3 regions of the Micromonospora sp. NPDC020750 genome follow, and region 1 is predicted to be linked to each of the others. Evidence: predicted binding sites of a transcription regulator. Region 1 holds the regulator's gene; each other region holds the start of a gene.

Region 1 (4,238 bases):
GGCGCGCGCGGCTTCGGCGTGTACGTGCACGTGCCGTTCTGCGCCAGCCGGTGCGGCTACTGCGACTTCAACACGTACACGGCCGACGAGTTGGGCGGCGGGGTCGGCCGCGAGTCGTACGCCGACACGGTGCTGGCCGAGCTGGCCCTCGCGGGCCGGGTGCTCGGCGGGACCCCGCCGCCGAGGGTCGACACCGTGTTCGTCGGCGGCGGCACCCCGACCCTGCTCCCGGCCGACGACCTGGCCCGGATCCTCGACGGCATCGACCGCACCTGGGGGCTGGCGGCCGACGCCGAGGTGAGCACCGAGGCCAACCCGGAGTCGGTCACGCCGCAGTCGCTGAAGACCCTGCGGGCGGCCGGGTACACCCGCATCTCGCTGGGCATGCAGTCCGCCGCCCCGGGGGTGCTGGCGGTACTCGACCGTCGGCACAGCGCCGGCCGGGCCACCGCCGCCGCGGCGGAGGCCCGCGACGCCGGGTTCGACCACGTCAACCTGGACCTGATCTACGGCACGCCGGGGGAGGGCGCCGAGGACTTCGCGGCGTCCCTCGACCAGGTGGTCGCCGCCGGGGTGGACCACGTCAGCGCGTACGCCCTGATCGTGGAGGACGGCACCCGGCTGGCCGCGCGGATGCGGCGCGGCGAGCTGCCGTACCCCTCCGACGACGTGGCGGCGGACCGCTACCTGGCCGCGGAGGCCGCCCTCGGCGCGGCCGGCTTCTCCTGGTACGAGGTGTCCAACTGGGCCCGCACGCCGGCCGGGCGGTGCCGGCACAACCTGCTCTACTGGACCGGCGCGGACTGGTGGGGCCTGGGGCCGGGGGCGCACAGCCACGTCGGCGGGGTGCGCTGGTGGAACGTCAAGCACCCGAGCGCGTACGCGAAGCGGCTCGCGGTGGGGGAGTCCCCCGGCCTGGCCCGGGAGGTGCTCACACCCGGCGAGGCGCACATGGAGGACGTAATGCTGCGCCTGCGGCTCGCCTCCGGCCTGCCGCTGGAAGTGCTGGACGCGCCGGGCCGGGCCGGCGCGGAGCGGGCCGTGGCCGGCGGGCTGCTCGACCCGGCCGGGTACGCGGCCGGCCGGGCCGTGCTCACCCTGCGTGGCCGGCTGTTGGCCGACGCGGTCGTGCGCGACCTGCTGCCCTGATCGGACGCCTTGTCCCGCGCCCCCGTGCGCCGGGCCGGCTGCCCGGCTTCCGGCCGGCCCGACGGGGGCCGGCCGAAGCGGGTCACTTCACGAGGTTGTAGGTCATCGGATAGCGGTAGAGCGTGCCCTCGTTGGCCTTGATGCCGCCGATGATGCCGAAGATGATCGGCACCAGGGCGACCAGCATCGGGATGAAGAACAGGACCCCGCAGGTGACCACGGCGAGCACGAAGCTGACCAGGAGGGCGATCACCCAGGTGAGCTGGAAGTTCAGCGCCGCGACGGCGTGCGCGCGCACGGTCGGCGACTGCGGGCCCTTGACCACGAGCGCGATCAGCGGGGCGACCCAGCCGAGCAGGCTGCCGCCGACCACCACGCCGAGCGGACCGCCGAAGTGCGCGATCAGCGCCCAGGTCTTGTCGTCGTTGGTCGGGTAGCCGCCGGTCGGGCCCGGGTACGCCCCGCCGGTCGGATATCCGGCACCCGGGGGGTATGCGCCACCCGGGGGGTAGCCGCCCGGGTTGAAGCCACCCGGCGGGGGCTGGCTGCCGGGCGGCGGGTAACCGCCCGACGGCGACTGGTCGCCGGTGGGTGGTGGATAGCCACCGGGCGGGGGATAGCCGCCCACCCCGGGAGCCCCGGAAAGTGGTGCGGTGGGCGGCTCGTCCGCCGACGAGCCGTACGGTGCCGACGGCGGGTTGGCCTCGGGCGGGTAGCCGCCCGGGTCGCCTGATCCGGGAGGGCGAGGTGGTTCAGTCATGCACGTCACGGTAGGGGCTGCCGACAAGTGGGCACCAGAGCGACACTGGTCGGGACGAGGGGATGATCGGCAGCGGGGCCGGCGTCCCGCTCCGTCGCCCGGGTGCCGTGGCCGGGCCGACGGTCCGTCTGTGATCTTACCGACGGCGGGGCAGCCGACGTAGACTGGCACTCATTACAGTCGAGTGCCAGGCTTCGCCAGCCGGCGGGCAGGCCCGGGGCGTCGCCGCGACGACGGGGCACCGACGTGCGACAGGAGGTAAGGGGAGTGGGTCTCGACGACCGCAAGCTCGCCGTGCTCCGCGCGATCGTCGAGGACTACGTCGCCACCCAGGAGCCGGTCGGCAGCAAGGCCCTGGTCGAGCGCCACCAGCTCGGCGTCTCCCCGGCGACCGTCCGCAACGACATGGCGGTGCTGGAGGAGGAGGGGTACATCCGGCAGCCGCACACCAGCGCCGGGCGGGTTCCCACCGACCGGGGCTACCGGCTTTTCGTCGACCGGCTTTCCCGGGTCAAGCCGCTCAGCCCGGCCGAGCGCCGGGCCATCGAGCGCTTCCTGGTCGGCGCAGTCGACCTGGACGACGTGGTGCACCGCACGGTCCGGCTGCTGGCCCAGCTCACCCGGCAGGTCGCCGTGGTGCAGTACCCGTCGCTCGCCCGGTCCTCGGTGCGGCACCTGGAGCTGGTGCCGATCTCCACCACCCGGCTGATGCTGGTGATGATCGCCGACACGGGGCGGGTCGAGCAGCGGCTGGTCGAGCTGCCCGCGCCGGTCCCCGCCGACGTCGTCACCGACCTGCGCCGGCTGGTCAACGAGAAGCTGGTCGGCAGCCGGCTGTCGGAGACCCCGCCACTGGTGCAGGCCCTGGTCGAGGAGTCGGCGGCGCACCTGCGTCCGGCCATGACCACGCTGTCCACGGTGCTGCTGGAGACGCTGGTCGAGCGGCACGAGGAACGCATCGCGCTCGCCGGCACCGCCAACCTCACCCGGGGCGGCCTGCTGGACTTCCAGGGTTCGCTGCGGCCGATCCTGGAGGCCCTGGAGGAGGAGGTGGTGATGCTCAAACTCATCGGCGAGGCCGAGTCGACCACCACCCGGGTGCTGATCGGCGACGAGAACGAGATCGACAACCTGCGCGCCGCCTCGGTGGTGAGCACCGGGTACGGGCCGGGGGCGGCCGCGCTCGGCGGCCTGGGCGTGCTCGGCCCCACCCGGATGGACTACCCCGGCACCATCGCCACGGTGCGGGCCGTGGCACGCTACGTGGGCGAGCTGCTGGCCCAGAACTGACCAGTCAGGGCCGACGGCCGGCTCCGGCCGCCGACCGGCGCAACGCGAGACGAACATGAGGACACGGGAACGCAGTGGCCAGGGACTACTACGGCATCCTCGGCGTAGGCCGGGAAGCCTCCGACGACGAGATCAAGCGCGCCTACCGCAAGCTGGCGCGGCAGTTCCACCCGGACGTGAATCCGGACCCGGAGGCACAGGAGAAGTTCAAGGACATCAACGCCGCGTACGAGGTCCTCTCGGACGACCGGAAACGGCAGATCGTCGACCTGGGCGGTGACCCGCTCGCGCCGGGCGGCGGGGGCGCGGGCCCGGGCGGGCCCGGCGGGGCCGGCCCGTTCGTCGGCTTCCAGGACATCATGGACGCCTTCTTCGGCGGCGCGGCCGGCGGCGCGCGCGGGCCCCGCCCGCGTACCCGGCCGGGGGCCGACGCGATCCTGCGGCTGGAGCTGGACCTGCACGAGACGGCGTTCGGCGTCGAGGCGCCGATCACCGTCGACACCGCCGTGCTCTGCACCACCTGCTCCGGCGCGGGCACCGCCGCCGGCACCCACCTGGCCACCTGTGAGGCGTGCGGCGGCCGGGGCGAGGTCCAGTCGGTGCAGCGCACGTTCCTCGGCCAGGTGGTCTCCGCCCGGCCGTGCACGGTCTGCCAGGGGTACGGCACCACGATCCCGCACCCCTGCCCGACCTGCGCCGGCGACGGGCGGGTGCGCACCCGCCGCTCGCTGACCGTGAAGATCCCGGCCGGGGTCGAGGACGGCATGCGGATCCGGCTGGCCCAGCAGGGCGAGGTCGGCCCGGGCGGCGGCACCGCCGGCGACCTGTACGTGGAGATCCACGAGCGCACGCACGACGTCTACTCCCGCAAGGGCGACGACCTGCACTGCCGGGTGACCGTCCCGATGACCGCCGCCGCGCTCGGCACCCGGCTGACCATCAAGACGCTGGACAGCGAGGAGACGGTCGACGTCAAGGCCGGCACCCAGCCGGGCAGCACCCTGCGGCTGCGTGCCCGGGGCGTGCCGCACCTGCGCGG
Region 2 (4,238 bases), on a different contig from region 1:
AGGGCGATCAGGTCGGCCGGGGCAAGCTCAACCTGGAGGCCGCGCCGGCCGGCCGAGACGTAGACGGTGTCGTGGGTCAGGGCGGCGGCGTCCAGCACCGTGGGCAGGCGCTTGCGCTGGCCGATCGGGCTGATCCCGCCGCGTACGTAGCCGGTGGCCCGCTCGGCGACCGTCCGGTCCGCCATCGTCGCCCGCTTGCCGCCGAGCGCGGCGGCCAGCGCCTTGAGGTCCAACTCACCGGTCACCGGCACCACCGCCACGGTGAGCACGCCGTCGACCTCGGTGACCAGCGACTTGAACACCCGCTCCGGGGGTACGCCCAGGGCCGCCGCGACCAGCGCGCCGTAGTCCGGCGCGTCCGGCGAGACGTCGTACGGGTGGGTGCTGTGCCGGATCTTCCGCCTGTTCAGCAGCGCCGTCGCCGGAGTGCCCTGTCCCGCCATGTCCGACAAGCTAACCCGGCGTCGCCCGGCGGGCCACCGGAAACGGCGGATCGACGCTGCGGCAGGACCGGTCCGCACCGGGGGCCGCCCACCGACCGGTGCGGCGGTGGCCCAGCCCTCCGGCTGGCACGCCAGCACGGTGGGCGCGGCAGGCGACCCGGGGTCAGCCCACCGGCTGGCACAGCAGCACGGTGGGCGCGTCGGCGACCCGGGTCAGCACCAGGCTCGCCGCCTCCGGGCCGGCCAGCCGCAGGTCCCGCCGCAGCTTCTCCGGCTCCAGCGCCGAGCCGCGCTTGAGGATCTCGACCCGGCCCACCCGGCGCTCGCGCAGCAGGGCGCGCAGCCGCTTCAGCGAGAACGGCAGCACGTCGGTGATCTCCAGGCAGCGGGCGAACGGCGTCGCGCCCGGCGCGTCGGCGTACAGGTAGGCGATGCTCGGGTCGGCGAGCGTGGCGTCGATGGCGTCGGCCAGCTCCGCGACCAGGTGGGCGCGGACCACCGCCGGGTCGGGGTCGTGGACGTACCGGCGGACCGGGCCGACCGTGGCCTCGACCGCGCCGGAGCCGGTGAGCTGGTGACGGGCCATCCCGGCGGGCGGCTTCTCCGTCAGCAGGGTGGCGCGGCGGGGGACCTCGGCGAGCCGGCCGCACCACAGGGCGGCCTCGACCAGGTCGCCGGCCACGCTCACCCACTCGGCCTCGGCTCCGGCCGGGATCAGCGCGTGGTCGAGGCCGGGGGCCACCTTGACCACGGTGTGCGGCACCCGCTCGGCCAGGCCGGTGACGAAGTCCCACGGCGGCGAGTAGGCGTTCGGGTCGAAGATCCGCCGCCCGGTGCCGGCCCTGCGCCGTGCCGGGTCGCAGAAGACCGCGTCGACCCGGTCCACGTCGAACGCCGTGGCGTCGCCGCACTCCACGGTGAACGCGCCGGCCAGCCCGGCGGCCTCGGCGTTCGCGGCGGCCATCTCGGCGGTCACCGGGTCGGCCTCCACCCCGTACACCCGGATGCCGGCGCGGGCGGCGGCGAGCGCGTCGGACCCGAGGCCGCAGCCCAGGTCGGCGAGAGTGCGCACCCCGGCTGCGCGCAGCCGGTCGGCCCGCCGGTCGGCGACCACCCGGCGGGTGGCCTGCTCCAGCCCGGGGCGGGTGAGGAACATGCCGGCGGCCTCCGGCCCGAATTTGCCGACCGCCCGGCGGCGCAGCTCCGCCTGGGTCAGCGCCGCCGCCGCGAGCCCGGCCGGGATTCCGGCCGAGCGGAGCGCGCCCGCCGCGGCCAGCGGGTCGCCGCCGGCCCGCTCGGTCGCCGCGTCGAGCGCGGCCGACCCCTCGGGGGTACGCAGGGCGGCGAACTGGTCGAGATCCACCCGACCATTGTCCCGGCCCCGGCCGGGCTGTGCGGTTGCGGGCCGGCAAGGGTCCGCCCGGCGGCCGGACGGTGGTGTCAGCGGGCGGGAGCGGCGGCGACGAAGGCCCGCCAGTTTCGCCGGGGTGCAGGTGAGCACCGGCCCGGCCGGGCCCTCGCTGTCCTGGACGGCGACCACCCCGGCCCGGTTGTCGGCGGCCTCCGGGGCCGGTTGTCCGGGACCCTCGGTCTCCCCTTTCGGTGGCCTCCGATGGAGGCCACCGACGGTAGGGAGCCGAACACGGTGTGGCGAGGTGTCGTCGGCGTGTCGCGGTTACGAGTGGCGGAACTGTGGCGACACGACGGGTGGCGCGCTGGCACTCTCCTTGACGGAGTGCTAGCCACGGCCTAACCTGCGATTAGCACTCTCCCATCGAGGGTGCCAGCTTCCGGGCCCGTGCCCGGGCGCTGAACGCCAGGCGGACCGGCACCCGCGACGACGGCCCCGCCCGGTGGCATGTGGCAGATTGACGCTGGTCGGCCCCGTCGGCCAGCAACGAAACCAATACCCCAGGAGGGTATGCCCGTGACTACCGCGACCAAGGTTGCGATCAAGCCGCTCGAGGACCGGATCCTGGTCCAGGCGAACGAGGCTGAGACCACCACGGCGTCGGGCATCGTGATCCCCGACACCGCCAAGGAGAAGCCGCAGGAGGGCACTGTCCTCGCTGTCGGCCCGGGCCGGATCGACGACAAGGGCAACCGGATCCCGGTTGACGTCGCCGTCGGCGACACCGTCATCTACTCGAAGTACGGCGGCACCGAGATCAAGTACGCCGGCGAGGAGTACCTGGTGCTCTCCGCCCGCGACGTTCTCGCGGTCATCGAGAAGTAGGCAACCGATCAGTGTCACTGCCCCGGTCCGGTTCGCCGGGCCGGGGCAGTGACGCCTCGAAGGGACATTAATGGCGAAGATCCTTAGCTTCTCGGATGACGCCCGACACCTGTTGGAACACGGTGTCAACGCCCTCGCGGACGTGGTCAAGGTCACTCTCGGCCCGCGCGGGCGCAACGTCGTCCTGGACAAGAAGTTCGGTGTGCCCACGATCACCAACGATGGCGTGACCATCGCCAAGGAGATCGAGCTCACCAACCCGTACGAGAACCTCGGCGCGCAGTTGGTCAAGGAGGTGGCGACCAAGACCAACGACGTCGCCGGCGACGGGACCACCACCGCGACCGTGCTGGCCCAGGCGATGGTCCGCGAGGGCCTGCGCAACGTGACCGCCGGCACCAACCCGGCCGGCCTCAAGCGCGGCATCGACGTGGCCGCCAACAGGGTCTCCGAGGCCCTGCTCGAACGGGCCGTCGAGGTCGCCAGCAAGGAGTCGATCGCGCACGTGGCGACGATCTCCGCGCAGGACGCCACGATCGGCGAGCTGATCGCCGAGGCGATGGAGCGGGTCGGCCGCGACGGTGTCATCACCGTCGAGGAGGGTTCCACCCTCGCCACCGAGCTGGACGTGACCGAGGGTCTCCAGTTCGACAAGGGCTTCATCTCGCCGAACTTCGTCACCGACGTGGAGGGGCAGGAGGCGGTCCTCGAGGACCCGTACATCCTGATCACCACGCAGAAGATCTCGGCGATCGAGGAGCTGCTGCCGCTGCTGGAGAAGGTCCTCCAGAACAGCAAGCCGCTGCTGATCATCGCCGAGGACGTCGAGGGCCAGGCCCTGTCCACCCTGGTGGTCAACTCGATCCGCAAGACCCTCAAGGTCTGCGCGGTGAAGGCCCCCGGCTTCGGCGACCGCCGCAAGGCGATGCTCCAGGACATGGCGATCCTCACCGGCGCCGAGCTGGTCGCCCCGGAGCTGGGCTACAAGCTGGACCAGGTCGGCCTGGAGGTGCTCGGCACCGCCCGGCGCGTCGTGGTCGACAAGGAGAACACCACCGTCGTCGACGGTGGCGGGCAGTCCAGCGAGGTCGCCGACCGGGTCGCCCAGATCCGCAAGGAGATCGAGGCCTCGGACTCCGAGTGGGACCGGGAGAAGCTGGCGGAGCGGCTGGCGAAGCTCTCCGGCGGCATCGCGGTCATCAAGGTGGGCGCGGCGACCGAGGTCGAGATGAAGGAGCGCAAGCACCGCATCGAGGACGCCATCGCCGCGACCAAGGCCGCCGTCGAGGAGGGCACGGTGCCCGGTGGTGGCGCCGCCCTGACGCAGATCCGCTCGGTGCTCGACGACGACCTCGGCCTGACCGGCGACGAGAAGGTCGGCGTCTCGATCGTGCGCAAGGCGCTGGTCGAGCCGCTGCGCTGGATCGCGCAGAACGCCGGCCACGACGGCTACGTCGTGGTGCAGAAGGTCGCCGACCAGGAGTGGGGCACCGGCCTCAACGCCGCCACCGGCGAGTACGTCGACATGGTGAAGGCCGGCATCATCGACCCGGTGAAGG
Region 3 (4,238 bases), on a different contig from region 1:
CCCTTCTACTCGGGCAGCGCGGGGGCCCGGATCGAGCGCGTCTTCTTCCTGTACCGCAAGGCGCTGCCGGCCACCGGATGAGCGGGGACGCCCGGGCCGGTGCCCGGGCCGCCGAGTGCTGGCTGCGTGGCAGGCCGGGCCGCCGGGTGCGTGCAGGCCGGGCCGCCGGACGCCGCGTTGGCAGGCCGGGCGGCGAAACGGGCATGGGCCTGTATAGCGCCGTTCGGCCGCGTCGGCCATCGACGGCCCCTACCGTCTGGGTAGAGGAGGCGGTCATGGCCACGGACGACGAGCAGACCGACGACGCGCAGCCGGCCACCTGGGTGCCGGTCGAGGAGATCCCGGGGCAGCTGCCGTTCGACCGGCTGGACTACGGCGACGCCGAGCAGCTCGCGGAGATGACGGAGGACGACGAGCCCCCGGCCGAGGAGCCGGTGGTCCTGGTGGACGAGCCGATCCGCATTGACCCGCCGTACGACCGGGCCCGGAAGCGACGCAACCAGCGACCCCTGCCGACGTGACCGGCGGGCCGGCAGACGACGAAAGGGGCGGGCCGTGTCAGCGGCCCGCCCCTTCGGCGTTCGGTGGAGCTGGACTCAGAAGTCCATTTCCCCGCCACCCGGGCCAGCCGGGGCAGCCGAGGCCTTCTCCGGCTTGTCCGCGACGACGGCCTCGGTGGTGAGGAAGAGCGCCGCGATGGAGGCGGCGTTCTGCAGCGCCGACCGGGTGACCTTGGCCGGGTCGATGATGCCCGCGGCCAGCAGGTCCACGTACTCGCCGCTGGCGGCGTTGAGGCCGTGGCCCGGGTCGAGGTTGCGGACGCGCTCGACGACCACGCCACCCTCGAGGCCGGCGTTGACGGCGATCTGCCGCAGCGGGGCGTCCAGCGCGATCTTGACGATCTGCGCGCCGGTCGCCTCGTCGCCGGTCAGGTCCAGCTTCTCGAAGGCGGTCTTGCCGGCCTGCACCAGCGCGACGCCACCACCCGGGACGATGCCCTCCTCGACGGCCGCCTTCGCGTTGCGAACGGCGTCCTCGATGCGGTGCTTGCGCTCCTTGAGCTCGACCTCGGTGGCCGCGCCGACCTTGATCACCGCAACACCGCCGGCCAGCTTGGCCAGGCGCTCCTGCAGCTTCTCGCGGTCGTAGTCGGAGTCGCTCTTGTCGATCTCGGCCCGGATCTGGTTGACCCGACCCTGGATCTGCTCGGCGTCGCCGGCACCGTCGACGATGGTGGTCTCGTCCTTGGTCACCACGACCTTGCGGGCGCGGCCCAGCATGTCGAGGCCGACGGCGTCCAGCTTGAGGCCGACCTCCTCGCTGATGACCTGGCCACCGGTGAGGATGGCGATGTCAGCCAGCATGGCCTTGCGGCGGTCACCGAAGCCCGGCGCCTTGACGGCGACCGACTTGAAGGTGCCACGGACCTTGTTGACCACGAGGGTGGCCAGGGCCTCGCCCTCGATGTCCTCGGCGATGATCAGCAGCGACTTGCCCGACTGCATGACCTTCTCCAGGATCGGGAGCAGGTCCTTCACCGAGGCGATCTTGCTGTTGACGATGAGGAGGTACGGGTCGTCGAAGACGGCCTCCATACGCTCCGGGTCGGTCATAAAGTACGCGGAGATGTAGCCCTTGTCGAAGCGCATGCCCTCGGTGAGCTCAAGCTCCAGGCCGAAGGTGTTGCTCTCCTCGACGGTGATGACGCCTTCCTTGCCAACCTTGTCCATCGCCTCGGCGATGATCTCACCGACGGTGCTGTCACCGGCGGAGATGGAGGCGGTGGAGGCGATCTGCTCCTTGGTCTCGACGTCCTTGGCGAGCTTGGACAGCTCCTCCGAGACGCTGGCCACGGCGGCCTCGATGCCCCGCTTCAGGGCCATCGGGTTGGCGCCGGCGGCCACGTTGCGCAGGCCCTCACGGACCAGGGCCTGGGCCAGGACGGTCGCCGTCGTCGTGCCGTCACCGGCAACGTCGTCGGTCTTCTTCGCGACCTCCTTGACCAGCTCAGCGCCGATCTTCTCGTACGGGTCCTCGAGCTCGATCTCCTTGGCGATGCTCACACCATCGTTGGTGATGGTGGGGGCACCCCACTTCTTCTCGAGCACCACGTTGCGGCCCTTGGGGCCGAGGGTCACCTTCACGGCGTCGGCGAGCTGGTTCATGCCCCGCTCGAGGCCACGGCGAGCCTCTTCGTCGAACGCGATCATCTTGGCCATACGGCGTTGTCCTCCTGGACACTCACGGGCCACCCGAGTGTGTGTCCCGGATGGGCCGCCTGGTGTACGCACCTTGGGACGTCGCCACCTGGCGACGACGACGTCTCCTCGGCCGGGCCGGATAGCCCGCGACGACCGGCCATGCGCCACCCGGCGGTTGCCCGCCGGGAGCCCGTGGCCCCACCGTCCCGACCATTGGCACTCACGGTATGCGAGTGCCAATGACTTGTTTAGCACTCTCCCCTGCCGAGTGCAAGCACGATGCCGGGTCCGGACCCGGTTTGCGAGCCCTGACCAGCGCTGTCCGCCCGCCGACTCGGCCAAGTTCACCCACCTACCGACGACGGTCACCGGACCCCGCACGCCCGTCGCCCGGTTACGTGACGGCCAGGCCGAACCGGCTCCGCAACCGTCAGCGCCCCGGTGGCGCTGGCCGTACTGGCCGCGCTCGGGGATACCGTCGCCGTCGACGAATGGACCTGCCGGGCGGCCGGGAAACCCGAGGCAGCCATCGACCTGCGGGCCCGGGAGCGACGGGGCAACCGGCGTCATGGCAGGCCCGGCCGGGACCGAGCTACGCGCCGGGCCCCCCGATCGGCGCAAATTCAGAGAATGTGTGGTCATGGAGCGCCGAAAGGCCACACATTCCCTGAACTTGCGCGGGCTGGCGGGGTGCGGTTCGGAATCGAGGTACGGGGCGGGCCACCAGCAGCAGGGCGGGCGTCGGCGAAGATGTCGGCGGGGCTCGACTGGGTACCGGCCGGGTCGGCACCCGCCGGCAGGGCTCGACTGGGCACCCGCCGGGTCGGCACCCGCCGGCAGGGCTCGACTGGGTACCCGCCGGGTCGGCACCCATCGGCGGGGCGCAGCGCGTCGGCGCACCGGAGGCCCAGTTCCGCGTCGAGGCCCAGTCCCGCGTCGCCAGCCCGCCCCGGGGCCACCGCGGCCGGCTGACGCACTCGGCCACGGCGTCCGGCTGGCGGGGCCGGCTGGGGTGCCCCGTTGTCGCGGTCGCGGGCGGGTCGGCCCGGGCCCGCCCAGCCGCGGGCCCCGGACCTGGGCGGGCGGTCAGGCGACGACGCGGACCCGCTCGGCCTGTGGGCCCTTCTGCCCCTGGGCGATCTCGAACTCCACCCGTTGTCCGTCGTCCAGCGCCTTGTAGCCGTCCATCTCGATCGCGGAGAAGTGGACGAAGACGTCCTGCCCCCCGTCGACGGCGATGAAGCCATAGCCCTTTTCGGCGTTGAACCACTTCACGGTGCCCTGTGCCACGGTGCACTTCCTCACGTCGCGCGGCCTGCCAAAGCGGCGGGACGCCGGCGCGAACCGGCGGCCCCGGACCACCGGCTTCGGGGTCGACGACGACCCTGAATTCAGTGACCAAAATCGCACGGTACACGAGCCGTCACGCAGGCGCACGACCGCAAATCAGGCAATATCGGACCGACCTCGACCCGGAGGCGCATAGGCCGGCGTCACTGCGGTAAGCATGCGGAATGACAGCAGGTCCCCGCCCGGCGGCCGCCGGGCGCCCCGCGCCGGACAGGACGCTCGCCCCGGCCACGCGGGCGACCGTCGTCCACCGGGTGACCCCGTGGGACGCGGCCCGGATGCGCGCGCTGCGCCTTGAGATGCTCGCCGACGCCCCGCTGGCCTTCCTGGAGACCCTGGCGGACGCCGCCGCCCGTCCGCACGCCGACTACGCGGCCCGGATCGCCTCGGTCGCCGTCGGCCGGCACACCGCGCAGTTCGTCGCCGACCCGGGCACCGACCGACCCGGCGGCCCCGCCGGCCGGCTCCTGGGGCACGCCGGCGGCACGGTCGCCCCGGACGAGCCGGGCCTGACCGTGGTGTACGCCGTCTACGTCACCCCGCAGCGGCGGGGCACCGGCCTGCTCGCGGAGCTGATCGACGCGGTGGCCGGCTGGTCCCGCGAGTGCGGCCGGCCGGAGCTGATGCTGGAGGTGGTGGTCGGCAACGACCGCGCCTACCGGGCGTATCAGAGGCTGGGCTTCGTGG

The links. The regulator HrcA, encoded in region 1, represses chaperone genes, less so after heat shock. The targets are predictions, from matches to a motif close to GGTTNGCACNCTCNNNNNGAGNGTGCNAACC.
Region 2: a site for HrcA is predicted at 2,202-2,232, ahead of groES (co-chaperone GroES). Genes of this name have one in related genera too.
Region 3: a site for HrcA is predicted at 2,413-2,443, ahead of groL (chaperonin GroEL). Genes of this name have one in related genera too.

The regions. Positions count from the first base shown of each region.
Region 1 covers NZ_JBIRTH010000017.1:13,355-17,592, forward strand. Annotated here, with positions in the region: gene hemW (radical SAM family heme chaperone HemW) at 1-1,149, shown strand, start outside; gene ACH4T9_RS30805 (DUF4870 domain-containing protein) at 1,232-1,909, opposite strand; gene hrcA (heat-inducible transcriptional repressor HrcA) at 2,177-3,199, shown strand; gene dnaJ (molecular chaperone DnaJ) at 3,274-4,238, shown strand, end outside.
Region 2 covers NZ_JBIRTH010000002.1:563,753-567,990, forward strand. Annotated here, with positions in the region: gene ybaK (Cys-tRNA(Pro) deacylase) at 1-443, opposite strand, end outside; gene ACH4T9_RS07890 (methyltransferase domain-containing protein) at 607-1,806, opposite strand; gene groES (co-chaperone GroES) at 2,365-2,679, shown strand; gene groL (chaperonin GroEL) at 2,750-4,238, shown strand, end outside.
Region 3 covers NZ_JBIRTH010000002.1:269,862-274,099, reverse strand. Annotated here, with positions in the region: gene ACH4T9_RS06425 (GNAT family N-acetyltransferase) at 1-81, shown strand, start outside; gene ACH4T9_RS06420 (hypothetical protein) at 276-521, shown strand; gene groL (chaperonin GroEL) at 597-2,219, opposite strand; gene ACH4T9_RS06410 (cold-shock protein) at 3,288-3,491, opposite strand; gene ACH4T9_RS06405 (GNAT family N-acetyltransferase) at 3,716-4,238, shown strand, end outside.